2 regions of the Amycolatopsis sp. NPDC049691 genome follow, and region 1 is predicted to be linked to the other one. Evidence: riboswitches for the same ligand, from Rfam matches in the RefSeq annotation. Region 1 holds a riboswitch; the other holds the start of a gene.
The links. A riboswitch is a leader RNA that binds a small molecule or an ion and turns the genes downstream of it on or off. The one in region 1 is predicted to bind thiamine pyrophosphate.
Positions count from the first base shown of each region.

Region 1 (7,686 bases):
GATCGTCGAGTTGTTGAAGACCCGCACGGTCACCCACTTGTTGGACGCCTGCTGGTCACCGGGCTGGCCCGGCTGCCCCTGCGTCGGCTGGCCGCCGGGCGCCGGGGTCGACGTCGGCGGCGGGGTGGGCGACGACGGGTTCGCCGAAGTCGAGGGCGGGGTGGCCGTCGACGACGTGGCCAGCGGCGCCGAAGTGCCCCCGGACGTGCCCGGCTGCGTCGCCGTGCCGCTCGGCCCGGCCTCGTTGGACCCATTGCCGCCGCTCAGTGCGGTGACCCCGCCGATGACCGCGGCGATGATCGCCACGCCGACCAGGGCGACGCCCGCGGCCTTCATCGGCCGGGACATTCCCGAAAACACGCTCATTTCAGCTCGATCCCCAGTCGCCGGGCGCCTCGCTTGCGCTGGCGGGCGGCGCGGGTCTTGCGCAGCCGCTTCACCAGCATCGGGTCGGCTTCGATCGCCTCGGGCTTCTCCAGCAGCTTGTTGAGCAGCTGGTAGTAGCGCGTCGCGGACAAGTCGAAGCGTTCGCGGATGGCGTTCTCCTTCGCCCCGGCGTGCCGCCACCACTGGCGCTCGAAGGCGAGGATCTCGACCTCGCGTTCGGTCAGGCCGGGCACGGGCTTCGGCGGCGACGGCTGCGGCTCAGCCATCGACTCCGCGGCGTCCATCCGAGTCCCTCTCAATCGGGCGTCATGGCGAATCAGACCTAGCTCTTCCGCGGGCGCCATTCAACCACGGAAGCCGCCGCCGACGTGGGCATCGACGTCGGCGCGTCACGGTCTGATGCAGGTCTACCAGAAGGGTCCGACTAAACTGGCTCGCCGTGACCATCCACCCCATCGTTATCGCCGGCGAACCCGTGCTGCACCAGCCGACTCGGGAGATCACCGAGTTCGACGAGAAGCTGCGCACGCTCGTGGACGACATGTTCGAGACGATGTACGCCGCCGAGGGCGTCGGCCTCGCGGCCAACCAGATCGGCCTCGACCTGCGGGTGTTCGTCTACGACTGCCCGGACGACGAAGGCGTGCGGCACAAGGGCGTCGTGGTCAACCCGAAGCTGGAGACGTCGGAGATCCCGGAGACCATGCCGGACCCGGACGACGACTGGGAGGGCTGCCTGTCGGCCCCCGGCGAGTCGTACCCGACGGGCCGCGCGAAGTGGGCGAAGGTGACCGGCTCCGACATCGAGGGCAACCCGATCGAGGTCGAGGGCACCGGCTACTTCGCGCGCTGCCTGCAGCACGAGACCGACCACCTGGACGGGTACATCTACCTCGACCGCCTGGTCGGCCGCCACGCGCGCGCGGCCAAGAAGATGCTGAAGCACAACAAGTGGGGCGTCCCCGGCAACTCGTGGCTGCCGCCGAAGACCCCCGAGGACGACGGCGCCGTCATCTGAAACCACGAAGGGCCCCTCGAGCGAGGGGCCCTTCGCCGGTTCAGCAGCCGAGGAAGTGGCAGCGGACCACCTTCGGCGTCTCCAGCACCGAGCCCGCCTTGACGTCCCAGGCCAGCCGGACGTACTGGGCGTGCGTCCAGGCCAGCGGGGTCGCCGACGTGTTCGGCGTGCCGGCCGGGAAGCCGGTCTGGCCCGACGGCGGGTTCTCGTCCCACACCTGCTCCGGCATGGTCTCCGCCGAGCTGCTCACCCGGCCGAGGTCACGCAGCCGCCGCGCGGCCGACGCACTGTCGCCGAGCGTCAGCTCGTACTCGCCGCGCTCGCCGGCGAGCAGCGGCCAGAGCCGGCCGAACGTGGTGCGGCTTTCGGCCGGGAACGTGTAGTCCCACGGCGAACCGTCGGCCTGCTCGCCGTAGCCGTCCTTGGTGTAGCGGTGCCAGAACTGCCCGGTCGGCGTGGTGAAGGCGATGTCCTTGTCGGTCACGCGGACGCTGTTGCGGATCACCGGGTCGTCGGCGCGGTAGATGCCGAGCCGGACCAGGTCGAGGAAGCCCGCGTCGGTGACCGCGCGCTGGTCCATCGTCACGCTCGAGTTGCCGAGGTTGTACGTCGTCCCGTTGTTCGCGTCGGCATCCTTCGTGAGCCGGACGAAGTACGGGTCCTTCGACAGCGGCCCGTTCGTGGTGATCGTCTGCTTCGGGAGGTCGGCCTTCATCTTGTCGGCCGCGGCGAGGTACCGGGCGGCTTCGGCGGCCGCGCCGTTGTGCGACGCGATGTCCGCCGCGCAGACCAGCCCGGCGATCACCGAGGCGATGGTCGACGGGGACCAGCCGTCCTGCTCCTCCCACCGCTCCTGCTGGGTGTACGGCGACGGCTGCCCGTTCGGCCCGCGGTAGCCGAGGATGAAGTCGGCGGCCTTGCGGACGCCGGCCCACAGGTCGTTCCGGCCCAGCTGCTGGGCCAGCACGATCGGGAAGGCGGTTTCGTCGAGCTGGATCGACGTCCAGTACGGGACGCCGTCGACCCGGCTGTTCTGCGGCATGTGCCCGTCGGCCTGCTGCTGCGTGCCGAACATGTAGGACACCGCGCGGTTCGCGGCGGCGGTGTCGCCGCCGGCGGCCAGGCCGGTCGCGATCTGGTAGAGGTCGCGCGGCCAGACCAGGTGGTAGGTGCCGGACGGCGACCATTCCGGGTCGTTGTTCCCGAACCGCCACGGCATGCTCGGCGAGGCGATGAAGGCGCCCGGGTGGTGCTTGTCCTCGCTCGCGGCGAGGGTCAGCATCGACGCCTTGTAGAGGTCGCGCTCGGCGTCGGTCTTCAGCGACGACGGCGGCTTGCTCACCCCGCGCAGGTACTGCTGCCACCCGCGGTCGTAGGCGCGCGTGATGTCGCGGACGCCGCGTCGCTGCGACGCCTGCGCGCTGCCGAGCGCGTCGGCGGCCTTCGCGCCCATGCCGAGCGCGAGGGTGACGTGCCGGTTGCGGAGGCCGTCGGCGGTCGTCTGCCCGGTCAGCACGACGTTGCCCTTCGCGGCGGTGTCGTAGGTGTTCAGCTTGAAGGTCTTGGTGAGCTGAGTGTTCCCGTCGGACGCGCCCGCGTAGCCGACGCTCGTCTTGGTGAACGCGGGCTTGGCGGTCAGCGCGGCCGAGTTCGTGGCGTCCTGCGCGGTGACAGCGTCGCCCTTGCGCGCGGCCGAGTCGTCGGAGCCGTCGTTGGTCAGGTCCGGGTCGGCGACCGCGTAGAGCTGGTAGGGCCGCCCGGTGAGCGACTGGAAGTCGACGTCCACCAGCACCGTCGTGGCGGCCGGGTCGGTGACGTAGGTCTTGCGGAGGCGCCAGCGGTGCTGGTCGTCGGTGATCGTCTGCTCGTAGGTCAGGCTGTCGTCGTCGGTCCGCCGGACCTGCTGGGACTTCGCGGTGTAGTCGGCCACGGCGAAGCTGCGGCCGTCGGTGACGACGAAGTTCATCGAGCGGACGCTCGGCGTCGAGAGGTCCGGGTAGTAGACCTCCGACAGCTGGCCGCCCTGGAGGGTGAACCAGACGTTGCTCGACCGGTCGTGGGCGGTCCCGAAGCCGGTCTTGTTCGCGGGCAGCCAGCTGGGATGGGCACCCGGGGCGCCGGGCGCCTCGCCCTGGGCCACCGCGGTCGCCGGGATCAGGCCGGTGACCAGCAGCCCGGCGAGGGCGCCGAACATGAGTTTGCGCATATCAACCCCACAGAAGATCGCTTCTGCACCGTTACAGAAGCGCTTTGGGAGTCTGCCGCCGAATCTTCACCGGCGCATGGTCCGATCCGGTGAACCACTGACCGTCACTGGTCCGGTCGGCGGTTCACGGACAGCGAACCCCGGGCTCACGATTTCGAGCGCATGCTTGTAGTACCTGCAACGGTGTAATCGAGGTGCTCCCATGGACGAGGCGATGGACGCCTACTCGCGCGCGGTCAGCACCGTCGCGAAGACCGTCACCCCGCACGTCGCCGGGGTGCAGCTCGCGCGCGGCAGCGGGTCGGCCGTCGTCTTCTCCGATGACGGCCACCTGCTCACCAACGCCCACGTCGTCGACGACCACCGGCGCGGTGTCGCGACCTTCGCCGACGGCAGCGAGGTGCCCTTCGACGTCGTCGGCGCCGATCCGCTGTCCGATCTCGCCGTGCTGCGGGCCCGGGGCGAGACCCCCGCGGCGGCTCGGCTGGGTGACGCCGACCGGCTCGTCGTCGGGCAGCTCGTCGTCGCCGTCGGGAATCCGCTCGGGTTCTCCGGCACCGTCACCGCCGGCGTCGTCAGCGCGCTCGGCCGGGCGCTGCCGGTGCGCCACGGCCGGGCTGGGCGGGTGATCGAGGACGTCATCCAGACCGACGCCGCCCTCAACCCCGGCAACTCCGGCGGCGCGCTCGCCGACTCCGCCGGGCGCGTCGTCGGCGTCAACACCGCCGTCGCCGGGGTCGGCCTCGGGCTCGCCGTGCCGATCAACGCGACCACCCGGCGGATCATCGACACGCTCGTCGTCGAGGGCCGCGTGCGGCGCGCGTACCTCGGCGTCGTGGGCGTGCCCGCGCCGCTGCCGGACGACGTCGCCGAGCGCACCGGGCAGCAGGCCGGGCTGCGGGTGCGCGAAGTCGTCGCCGGCGGGCCCGCGGACCGGGCCGGGCTGCGCGCCGGGGACCTCGTGCTGACGGTGGGGCGCACCCGTGTGTCGGACGCCCAGGGCATCCAGCGCCAGCTGTTCGCGGAGGTGATCGGCACCGCACTGCCGATCACCGTGCTGCGCAACGGCGCCATGGTCGACGTCTACGCCACTCCGGCCGAGTTGGTCGGGTGACTTGAGTATCGCGCTCCGGCGTGGCATGGTCGGTGGCACAACACCAACGCGGGAGCTCGCGCCATGGCGGGCTGAGAGGGTGACTTGCGTTTCGCAGGCGTCACCGACCGCATGAACCTGACCGGGTAATGCCGGCGTAGGGAGTGAAAGTCGTTGACGACGCTGGAAAACAATGCTGCCGTCTCCGTGACCACCGGGCCGATCACCGGCTCGCGCAAGGTGTACCACCAGACCGAGTCCGGGCTGCGCGTCCCGGCCCGCCGGATCGATCTGTCCAACGGCGAACACTTCGACGTCTACGACACTTCGGGCCCGTACACCGATCCCGAAGCTTCGATCGACGTCCACAGTGGACTGCACCGGCTGCGGGCGGGCTGGGCCGACGGCCGCGAGCACAACACCCAGCTCGGGTGGGCCAAACAGGGCGTCATCACCCGCGAAATGGAGTACATCGCCGCACGCGAACGGGTTTCGCCGGAGTTCGTGCGCGACGAGGTGGCCCGCGGCCGCGCCGTGATCCCGGTCAACCGCAAGCACCCCGAGTCCGAGCCGATGATCATCGGCAAGAACTTCCTGGTGAAGATCAACGCCAACATGGGCAACTCGGCCGTCTGGTCCTCGGTCGAGGAAGAGGTCGACAAGATGGTCTGGGCGACCCGCTGGGGCGCCGACACGATCATGGACCTCTCCACCGGCAAGCGGATCCACGAGACGCGCGAGTGGATCATCCGCAACTCGCCCGTCCCGGTCGGCACCGTGCCGATCTACCAGGCCCTGGAAAAGGTCGACGGGGAGCCGGAAAAGCTGTCGTGGGAGGTCTACCGCGACACGATCATCGAGCAGTGCGAGCAGGGCGTCGACTACGTCACCGTGCACGCCGGCGTGCTGCTGCGCTACATCCCGCTGACCGCGCGGCGCGTCACCGGGATCGTCAGCCGCGGCGGGTCGATCATGGCCGCGTGGTGCCTGGCCCACCACCAGGAGTCCTTTTTGTACACGCACTTCGAGGAGCTCTGCAAGATCCTCCGGCAGTACGACGTCACGTTCTCCCTCGGCGACGGCCTGCGCCCCGGCTCGATCGCCGACGCCAACGACCGCGCCCAGTTCGCCGAGCTGGAAACCCTGGGCGAGCTGACGCACATCGCGCGCTCGCACGACGTCCAGGTGATGATCGAGGGCCCCGGCCACGTGCCGATGCACAAGATCAAGGAGAACGTCGAGCTGGAGGAAAAGCTCTGCGGCGAAGCACCGTTCTACACCCTCGGTCCACTCGCGACGGACATCGCGCCGGCGTACGACCACATCACGTCGGCCATCGGCGCGGCCCAGATCGGCTGGTACGGCACGGCGATGCTGTGTTATGTGACGCCGAAGGAGCACCTCGGCCTGCCGAACCGCGACGACGTGAAGACCGGCGTCATCACGTACAAGATCGCGGCGCACGCGGCGGACCTGGCCAAGGGGCACAAGTACGCGCAGGAGTGGGACGACGAGCTGTCGAAGGCGCGCTTCGAGTTCCGCTGGAACGACCAGTTCAACCTGTCCCTGGACCCGGACACCGCGCGTTCGTTCCACGACGAGACGCTGCCCGCCGAGCCGGCCAAGACCGCGCACTTCTGTTCGATGTGCGGGCCGAAGTTCTGCTCGATGCGGATCACGCAGGACGTCCGCAAGTACGCCGAGGAGCACGGTCTGTCCACTGTGGAGGCCATCGAAGCGGGGATGGCCTCGAAGTCCGCGGAGTTCACCGAGGCCGGCGGCAAGGTGTACCTGCCGGTGGTGCAGCCGTGACACCGCCGACCGCCCTCACCATCGCCGGCTCGGACTCCGGCGGTGGTGCGGGCATCCAGGCGGACCTGCGCACTTTCTTCGCCCACGGCGTCCACGGGCTGGTGGCGCTGACCGCGGTCACCGTGCAGAACTCCTTGGGTGTGCAGGGTTTCACGGAGATCCCGGCCGACGTCGTCACCGCGCAGATCAAGGCGGTGGCGGCGGACATGGGCGTCAACGCGGCCAAGACGGGCATGCTGGCGACGGCCGAGATCATCCGCGCGGTCGCGAAGACCCTGGACGAGACGGGGTTCGACTTCCCCCTGGTCGTCGACCCGGTCGCGGCCTCGATGACCGGGCATTCGCTGCTGCGCGAGGACGCCCTGGAGGCGATCCGCACGGAACTGTTCCCGCGCGCGACGCTGATCACACCGAACCTCGACGAAGTCGGCCTGCTGACGGGGATTTCGGTGTCCGACGAGGCTTCCCAGCGCGCGGCGGCGGACGCCCTGCTGGAGTTCGGTTCCCGCTGGGTCCTGGTCAAGGGCGGCCACATGCGGGGGACACGGGACTGCGTGGACCTCCTGTCGGACGGCCACGAGTACATCTCGTTGAGCGGCCCCCGGTTCGAGACGAAGAACACCCACGGCGGCGGCGACACGCTGGCGTCGTCGATCACGTCGTGGCTGGCGAAGGGCGCTTCGGTGCCGGACGCGGTGGCGAAGGGGAAGAAGTTCATCGAGCGCTGCGTGGCGGAGGGCTACCCGCTCGGCGCGGGTGTCGGGCCGGTGTCGCCGTTCTGGGTGCTGGACGGGTCGTGAGCGGTAAGGCGGGATCCAACCCGCCTTACCGTGGCTGCTCACCGGAACTCGTGCACGACCTCGATCGGGCCGACCATGTGCGCGTTGAACTCGTCGAGTTCCTCGGCCGGAACCCACAACTCCAGGATGGTCCTGCCCCCAGCCTGCTGGACCGGATAACGCTGGAGGAACTCCGACTCGACCCGAAAGCGAGTGACGTAGCCGACCCCGTGGTGTGGCACGTTCCACTCCCGGGCGATCTTGGTCGCGTACTCCTCGTTGAGTACCGGGTAGAAGATCGGTTGCTCCGGCAGACGAGGTGGCCAGGTGCGCCAGCCTGACTGCCGGACGAGTTCCAGCTCCTCCGGACCGGTCGGCCGCCACAGCACAG
Region 1 covers NZ_JBFANX010000005.1:378,046-385,731, forward strand. The annotation lists gene AB0J40_RS14440 (LytR C-terminal domain-containing protein) at 1-366, opposite strand, end outside; gene AB0J40_RS14445 (DUF3263 domain-containing protein) at 363-671, opposite strand; gene AB0J40_RS14450 (peptide deformylase) at 827-1,405, shown strand; gene AB0J40_RS14455 (glycoside hydrolase family 15 protein) at 1,446-3,611, opposite strand; gene AB0J40_RS14460 (trypsin-like peptidase domain-containing protein) at 3,814-4,725, shown strand; TPP riboswitch at 4,764-4,885, shown strand; gene thiC (phosphomethylpyrimidine synthase ThiC) at 4,879-6,516, shown strand; gene thiD (bifunctional hydroxymethylpyrimidine kinase/phosphomethylpyrimidine kinase) at 6,513-7,316, shown strand; gene AB0J40_RS14475 (hypothetical protein) at 7,355-7,686, opposite strand, start outside.

Region 2 (7,686 bases), on a different contig from region 1:
AGCGCGACGACGATCGCCGCGATCCCCGCGAAGGTGCTGAGCCAGTCGCCGGTCCTGGTGTAGCCGCGGTAGGACAACAGGAAAACCCCGACCGCGCACAGGCTTCCGACGAAGACGCCCCGCAGGTCGCTGTAGTAGTAGCCGCTGATCGAGGCGAGCAGGCCACCGCCCCAGATGAGCCACTTCCCGAGCATCAGCACCCACGGCAAGGCGATTCCGATGATGCCGATCGCCTTGCGCAGGAATCGGTAGGAGTGCACCATGCGTGCGTCACCGTTGACCATGACCATGACCAGCTCCTCGGGCCGTCGTCGCTTTGTGCACGACGTAAGTCGCGCGGCCCGACGCCGCGAATACGATGGACACCGAAACGTTACGCAGCTGCGTTTCGCGCCGTGTCCTCGGCTAGCCCACCAGCGCTACGCCATCCGGGTCGAACTCCAGCTTCACCGCGTCCCCGGCCCGCAGGTCGGACGCCGCCGGCGCCACCGCGTCCACAGTGGACTCAGCCAGGCGCACCACCAGCCGCACGTGTTCGCGCCGGTGCACCGCCGCGGTGACCTCGCCCGGCACGCCCTCGGAAGCCACCCGTAGCGCGTGCGGCCGCAACCCCAGCCGCACTGGGCCGTCGGTCACCTCCGGCAAGCCGACGTCGCCCAAGGGCGTCTGCACCAGCCCGCCGGCCGCGACACCCGCGACGAACGTCGTCACCCCCAGGAACCGGGCCACGTCGTCGTCCGCCGGGTTGCGCCACACCCTGCGGACCGCGCCCTCCTGGCGCACTTCGCCCGCGTCCAGCACCGCCACCCGGTCGGCCAGCGTGAACGCCTCCTCCTGGTCGTGCGTCACCAGCAACGCCGTGATCTTGCTGCGGCGCAACAGGTCCGCCAGGTCGATCGCCAGCTGCTCGCGCAGGCCGGCGTCCAAACCGGACAGTGGCTCGTCGAGCAGCAGCAGCCGCGGCTCCGGTGCCAGCGCACGAGCCAGCGCGACCCGCTGGGCCTGCCCGCCGGACAGCTCCGTCACCCGCCGTCGTTCGAAACCCGAGAGACCCACCAGCTCCAGCAGCTCCGCCACGCGCGGCGCCCACGAAGCCCGCGGCACCCCGTGCATCCGCAGGCCGAACGCGATGTTCGCCGCCACGTCGCGGTGACCGAACAGCTGGCCGTCCTGGAACACCAGCCCGAAGCCGCGCCGGTGGACCGGCACCGCGCCGAGGTCGTCGCCGTCCCAGCTCACGCTGCCGCGCGCCGACGGCTCCAGCCCGGTGATCGCGCGCAGCAGCGTCGACTTCCCCGAGCCCGACGGGCCGAGCAGCGCCAGCACCTCGCCGTCGGCGATGTCCAGCCGGACGTCGCGGACCGCCGCGAAGTCTCCGTAGTGGACGGTCAGGTCCCGCACCGACAGCGCCATCAGAACTCTCCCACCCGGCCGCGCCCGAGCCGGTCGATCAGCGCGACCGCCAGCACCGTCACGAGCATCAGCAGCGCGCACGCGGCGTACGCCATCTGGTTGTTCAGCTCCCCCGGGCGTCCCAGCAGGGAAGCGATCGCGACCGGCAGCGTCGGCGCCGTCGGCCGGGCGAGGAAGCTCGTCGCGCCGAACTCGCCGAGCGCGACGACGAACCCGAAGCCCGCGGCCGCGACCAGCGGCCGCAGCGTCAGCGGCAGGTCGATCTCCCGCCACACCCGCAGCGGGCTCGCCCCCAGCGTCGACGCGGCCTGCCGCGACCGGACGTCGACCGAGCGCAGCACCGGCAGCACCATCCGCACGATCAGCGGGATGATCACCAGCGCCTGGGCCAGTGGCACGAGGTAGGGCGACGTCCGGAGGTCGCCGGGCAGCGCGTCGAGCGTCACCAGGTAGCCGAACCCGACCGTCACCGCGGACACGCCGAGCGGCAGCATCAGGACGGCGTCCATGGTCTCGCCCAGCCCACGCGCGGCTTTCGCGGGCGAGCGCCGCAGCGCCACCAGCACCACGGACGCGAGCACGCCGACGACCATCGCGAGCAGCGTCGCGTCGATCGCCACCTTCAGCGAGTTCACCGCCGCGTCCCAGCCGGACACCTGCAGCGTGCCCTTCTCACCGGTGCCGGCCAGCGCCCGATAACCGGCGAAGCTCCAACCGTCCGGAGTGGACACCGACTCGGCGAGCAGCGCGACGATCGGCGTCACCAGCAACGCCAGGACGACCCCCGCGGCGCCGACGACCCACCACTCGCCGCCCCGCGGCCGCCGCGGCCCGCCGGAACCGATCCGGGCACCGTCCTTGCGCCGCCGCGCCAGCCCGCCGAGCACCAGCGCGGCGACGACGGCGGCGAACTGGATCAGGGACAGCGCCGCCGCGCCCGACAGGTCCAGCAGGTCGACCGTCCGCAGGTAGATCTCGGTTTCCAGGGTCCGGTAGCGCGCGCCGCCGAGGATCAGGACGACGCCGAAACTGGTGGCGCAGAACAGGAACACCACGGCCGCGGCGGAGGCGATCGCGGGCGCCAGCGCGGGCAGCGTCACCGAACGGAACGCACGCCACGGTGACGCGCCCAGCGCGCGGGCGGCGTCGGTCGTCCGCGAATCGAGCCGGGTCCACAGCCCGGCGACGGTCCGCGCGACGACGGCGACGTTGAAGAACGCGTTGGCCAGCACGATCGGCAGTACGCCGCCGTCCGGCCAGAGGGCCCGGAACGCCAGGCCGACGACGACGGTCGGCAGCACGAACGGCACCAGCACGAGCGTCCGCGCGAGGCCGGCGCCGGGCAGCCGCACCCGCGCGAGCAGGAACGCGACCGGCAGCCCGGCCAGCACCGCGACCACCGTCGACGCCGCCGCGCTCGCGACGGTGAACCCGGCCAGCTGCCAGGTCCGCGCGTCGCCGAGGACGACGTCCAGGCCGCCCGCGGCGAACCCGCGGCCGACGATCGCCAGCACCGGCCAGGCGAAGAACACCACCAGGAACCCGATCGGGGCCAGCCCGAGCAGTGCCAGGCCCAGGCCACGCGCGGTCCGGGGCGGGGCTACGACTGGCGTTTTTCGGGGGCTCCGGGTGGCGGAGCCCCCGGCCCGGGGCGGAGCCCCGGATGTCACTGCTGCACGAGCGTGCGCCATTCGCCGATCCACTTCTCGCGCCCGGCCTGCACCTGGTCCGCCGTGAGCGACTGCGGCTTCTGCGGCAGCGGCGCGACCTGCGCCCAGCCCGCGGGCAGGTCGACACCCTGGCGCGCCGGGTAGACGTACATGTTCGCCGCGACCGTCGCCTGGAACTGCTGCGACAGCAGGAAGTCGACGACCTTGCGCGCGCTTTCGGCCTGCTTGCCGTTCGCCAGCACGCCGGCGTACTCGACCTGCCGGTAGCAGGTGTCGAGCAGTGCCTTGGTGCGCGGCTTGCCGTCGTCGCCCACCTCGGCGGCGGGCGAAGAGGCGTACGAGACGACGATCGGGCGCGGCCCCTTGCCGGACGAGCCGGAGAAGTCCTTGGTGTAGGCCTCTTCCCAGCCGCTGACGACCTTGACCCCGTTCGCCTTCAGCTTCGCCCAGTAGTCCTTCCAGCCGGCTTCGCCGTACTTCGCGATGGTGCCGAGGAGGAACGCCAGCCCGGGCGACGCCGTCGCCGGGTCCTCGGCGACCAGCAGGTCCTTGTACTTCGGGTCGGCGAGGTCGTCGTAGGACTCCGGCGCCGGGATGCCCTTGCTCGTGAAGTAGTTCGTGTCGACGTTGACGCAGACGTCGCCGACGTCGACCGCGGACAGCCGGTGCTCGGGGTCGACGGCGTAGCGCTGCGGCCCGCGGTCGGCCTCCGGGCTGGTGTAGGGCTCGAAGACGCCTTCGGAGAGCGCGCGCGAGGCGAAGGTCGAGTCGACGCCGTACGCGACGTCGCCGATCGGGTTGGCCTTGGTCAGCACGAGCTTGTTGGTCAGCGAACCGGCGTCGCCCTGCTTGAGCACCGAGATCTTGATGCCCGACTGCTTCTGGAAGGCGTCGAGCACCTCCTGCGGCGCCAGGAAGGAGTCGTGCGTCACGAGGGTGACGGTGGGCGTCTGCTGCGTGCCACCGTCACCGTCCGACAGTGAGCACCCCGCGGCGACGACGCTGACGACGGCGACGGCCGTCGCGGCGCGAACAGCCCTGCGTTTCATCTACCCCTCCTGCACTTCGCCGGACGAGGAGGGAAAGCCCTCCCTTCGCCGGCATGATCCGGTCAGGTGCGAACGGTCGCGGGTGACCCGCCTCTCAGCCCGGCTGACCGGACTCCCGTGGCAACCGTGCAGCGTAGTCCAGGACGTACGACCATGGAGACATGACGGAAATCTTGAGCGACGCCGAGGCCGACGAACGGCTGGGCGCCGGCTGGACGCGGGCCGGCGCGGTGATCTCGCGCGAGGCGGAGCTGGCGAGCTTCCCGCAGGCGATCGAGGTGGTGGACCGCGTCGCGGTGCTGGCCGAAGCGGCCGACCACCACCCGGACATCGACATCCGCTGGCGCACGCTGACGTTCCGGCTCTCGACCCATTCGGCGGGCGGCCTGACGGAGAAGGACTTCGCCCTCGCGGCGCAGATCGACGCGGTGCTCGACTCGATGTGACGTCGGTAACTCTGGGTGCACTTTTTCGCGGTTTCGGCGTCTCTCGGTAAACGGCACTGCTATGGAGGGATGGCATGACCCAGGCGATCGTGGTCGGGACGGCGGCATTCGCGACGATGGTGGCGGCGGCGGGCGGAGTGCTCTGGTTCACCGCACGGGGACGTCGTCACCCGGATGCCGGTGAATTCGATCACAGCCGCTAACGAAGGGCATGATCAGCGCGCTGAGCAGGCGGAAGCATCGGTTTCGGCCCTAGGAAACGCCATGAACAGCACCGCCCCCACGCCCGCCCAGCGCGCCTGGATCAACGCACTCGCCCCCGCGGTCGTGCTGATCGCGATCGCGTTGCTGGGCCTCTTCGGCTGAGCCGGTCGCCGGCCTGGCTCCCGGGCCAGGCCGCGCCGCTCAGTAGCGCGGCATGTTCGGGATCGCCTTTTCGGCCACTTCGATGAGCGCCAGCACCTTCGGCACGTCGGCCGCGACGTCCTCGGCGGTCATCGACGGAGCCTCCGAAGATCGGTAGGCGACCTCGTTGCGCCGGGCTCGCATCCGGTTGAAGGGCCGCAGGACGTGTCCCAGCGGCGGGTCCAGCTGGGCGAGTACCGCCTCGTAGACGGTCACGTGCCCACCCCGGCTCGTCACCCGCAGGCCCTGGTTCTGCAGGACGGCCGCCAGCGCCCGGCGCGCGCTGTCGTAGGCCAGCGTGTACGCGCCTTCGGGGTCGGTGTCCTGCAGCTGCCGCGCCGAAGCGAGGTGGGTGCGGGCCCGGACCAGCTCGGCCTCGGCGGCCTCCCGCGACGCCGGAACGTGCTCGATGGCGCCGCGCGCGATGAAGGCGTCGATCCGTTCGCGCCCTTGGTTCCACTGGGGCATCAGGACTCCTGCTCGAGGTTCAGCCGAGCCAGCGGACGTTCGCGAACGCTGGTGAGGAACGGATCCGCCGTGTCCGCCGCCCACGACTCGGGCGAAATCCGGTGCACGTTGACCTCGCGGCCCAGCCGTCGCGACACGCTCTCGGCCAGGTCGAAGAGCTCGTCCGGATCGGGCGAACCGACGACGAGGACATCGACGTCACCAGGCGGCGGCCCCGGTTCGCCGCTGTAGCGCGCGGCCCAGGACCCGTAGATGTAGGCCTCGCGGACGCCCGCCAGCCCGGAGAGGACCTCGGCGAGCAGGGACATCGGCCCGAACGTGACCGCGATGACGTCGCTCAGCGGGCGGTAGAGCGGGGTGTCGGTACGGGCTTTGACGAGCCGGCTCCGGCCCACCCGCCGGTCGGCCAGGATGCCGCCGCCGACCAGCCGCTCGACTTCGCGCAGCACGGCCGTGGGCGTGACACCGCAAGCCTCGGCGAGTTCGGTGATGCTGTACTCGCGCTCCGGGTGCAGCAGGACCAGCGCGAGCAGCTCACCCTGCATTCGCGACCGCAGCAGGGGCAGCAAGCTCGGCGAAGCTTTCATTGGACGCAGTATATCCTGCGCCCAATGAAAGTAACAACCAGTAGTTGAGGGTTCTCAGACGTTGAAGCGGAACTCGACCACGTCGCCGTCGGCCATGACGTAGTCCTTGCCCTCCATGCGGACCTTGCCCGCCGCCCGGGCCGCCGCCATCGAGCCCGCCTCCATCAGGTCGTCGTAGGAGACGATCTCCGCCTTGATGAAGCCGCGTTCGAAGTCCGTGTGGATAACGCCCGCCGCCTGGGGGGCCGTGGCGCCCTGGGGGATCGTCCAGGCGCGGGACTCCTTCGGGCCCGCCGTCAGGTACGTCTGCAGGCCGAGGGTGTGGAAGCCCGCGCGGGCGAGGGCGTACAGGCCCGGCTCCGGCTGGCCGACCGACTCGAGCAGCTCGCGCACCGACTCCTCGTCGTCCAGCTCCAGCAGCTCCGCCTCGACCTTCGCGTCGAGGAACACCGCGTCCGCCGGCGCGACCAGCTTCGTCAGCTCCTCGCGGCGGGCCTCGTCGGTGAGCACCGACTCGTCGGCGTTGAAGACGTACAGGAACGGCTTCGTGGTGAGCAGGCTCAGCTCGCGCAGCGCGTCGAAGTCGACTTCCTTCTGCGCCTGGAAGAGCGTGCGCCCGGCGTCGAGGATCTCCTTCGCCTTCTGGGCGTTGTCGAGCGCGGGCTTGTTCTCCTTCTTCGTCCGCGCTTCCTTCTCCAGCCGCGGCAGCGCTTTGTCGAGGGTCTGCAGGTCGGCGAGGATCAGCTCGGTGTTGATCGTCTCGATGTCGCTCGACGGGTCGATCCGGCCGTCGACGTGCACCACGTCGGGGTCGTCGAACACGCGGATGACCTGGCAGATCGCGTTGGCCTCACGGATGTTCGCGAGGAACTTGTTGCCCAGCCCGGCACCCTCGGAGGCGCCCTTCACGATGCCCGCGATGTCCACAAAGGACACCACGGCCGGGACCGTCTTCTCCGACTTGTACAGCTCGGCCAGCTTGTCCAGCCGGGGGTCCGGCAGCGGCACGACGCCGACGTTCGGCTCGATCGTCGCGAACGGGTAGTTCGCGGCGAGCACGTCGTTGCGGGTCAGCGCGTTGAACAGGGTGGACTTGCCGACGTTGGGCAGGCCGACGATACCGAGGGTGAGGCTCACGACCCCGCAGTCTACGTGGCTGTTCCGCTCGAGCCCCACGCACCCAACGCGGCGTCGGATTTCCGCCAGCGACCGCGCTGACCTGCTGGCATGCTCGAATCCATGGTCACATCGACGGAAGCACCGGCGCTCTGGCGCGACGCCGAGCGCTGCTACCGCGTGGTCACCGCCCGCGACTCGCGCTTCGACGGCCAGTTCATCATGGCGGTCCGCACCACCGGCATCTACTGCCGTCCGTCGTGCCCGGCGTCGACGCCGAAGGAGCGGAACGTCCGGTTCTTCCCGACGTCGGCGGCCGCGCAGGCCAACGGGTTCCGCGCGTGCCGCCGCTGCCTGCCCGACGCGGTGCCGGGCTCGCCGGACTGGAACGTGCGCGCCGACCTCGCCGCGCGGGCGATGCGACTGATCTCCGACGGGACGGTGGAGCGCGAAGGCGTCCCGGGCCTGGCGCGGCGGCTCGGCTATTCGGAACGTCAGCTCGGCCGGGTGCTCACCGCCGAGCTGGGTGCGG
Region 2 covers NZ_JBFANX010000006.1:339,733-347,418, forward strand. The annotation lists gene AB0J40_RS16715 (DUF998 domain-containing protein) at 1-290, opposite strand, end outside; gene AB0J40_RS16720 (ABC transporter ATP-binding protein) at 406-1,413, opposite strand; gene AB0J40_RS16725 (iron ABC transporter permease) at 1,413-2,969, opposite strand; gene AB0J40_RS16730 (thiamine ABC transporter substrate-binding protein) at 3,080-4,132, opposite strand; TPP riboswitch at 4,155-4,261, opposite strand; gene AB0J40_RS16735 (4a-hydroxytetrahydrobiopterin dehydratase) at 4,294-4,578, shown strand; gene AB0J40_RS16740 (hypothetical protein) at 4,653-4,781, shown strand; gene AB0J40_RS16745 (hypothetical protein) at 4,984-5,451, opposite strand; gene AB0J40_RS16750 (ArsR family transcriptional regulator) at 5,451-6,038, opposite strand; gene ychF (redox-regulated ATPase YchF) at 6,093-7,175, opposite strand; gene AB0J40_RS16760 (AlkA N-terminal domain-containing protein) at 7,278-7,686, shown strand, end outside.
Region 2: another riboswitch for thiamine pyrophosphate. It lies ahead of AB0J40_RS16730 (thiamine ABC transporter substrate-binding protein); the one in region 1 lies ahead of thiC (phosphomethylpyrimidine synthase ThiC).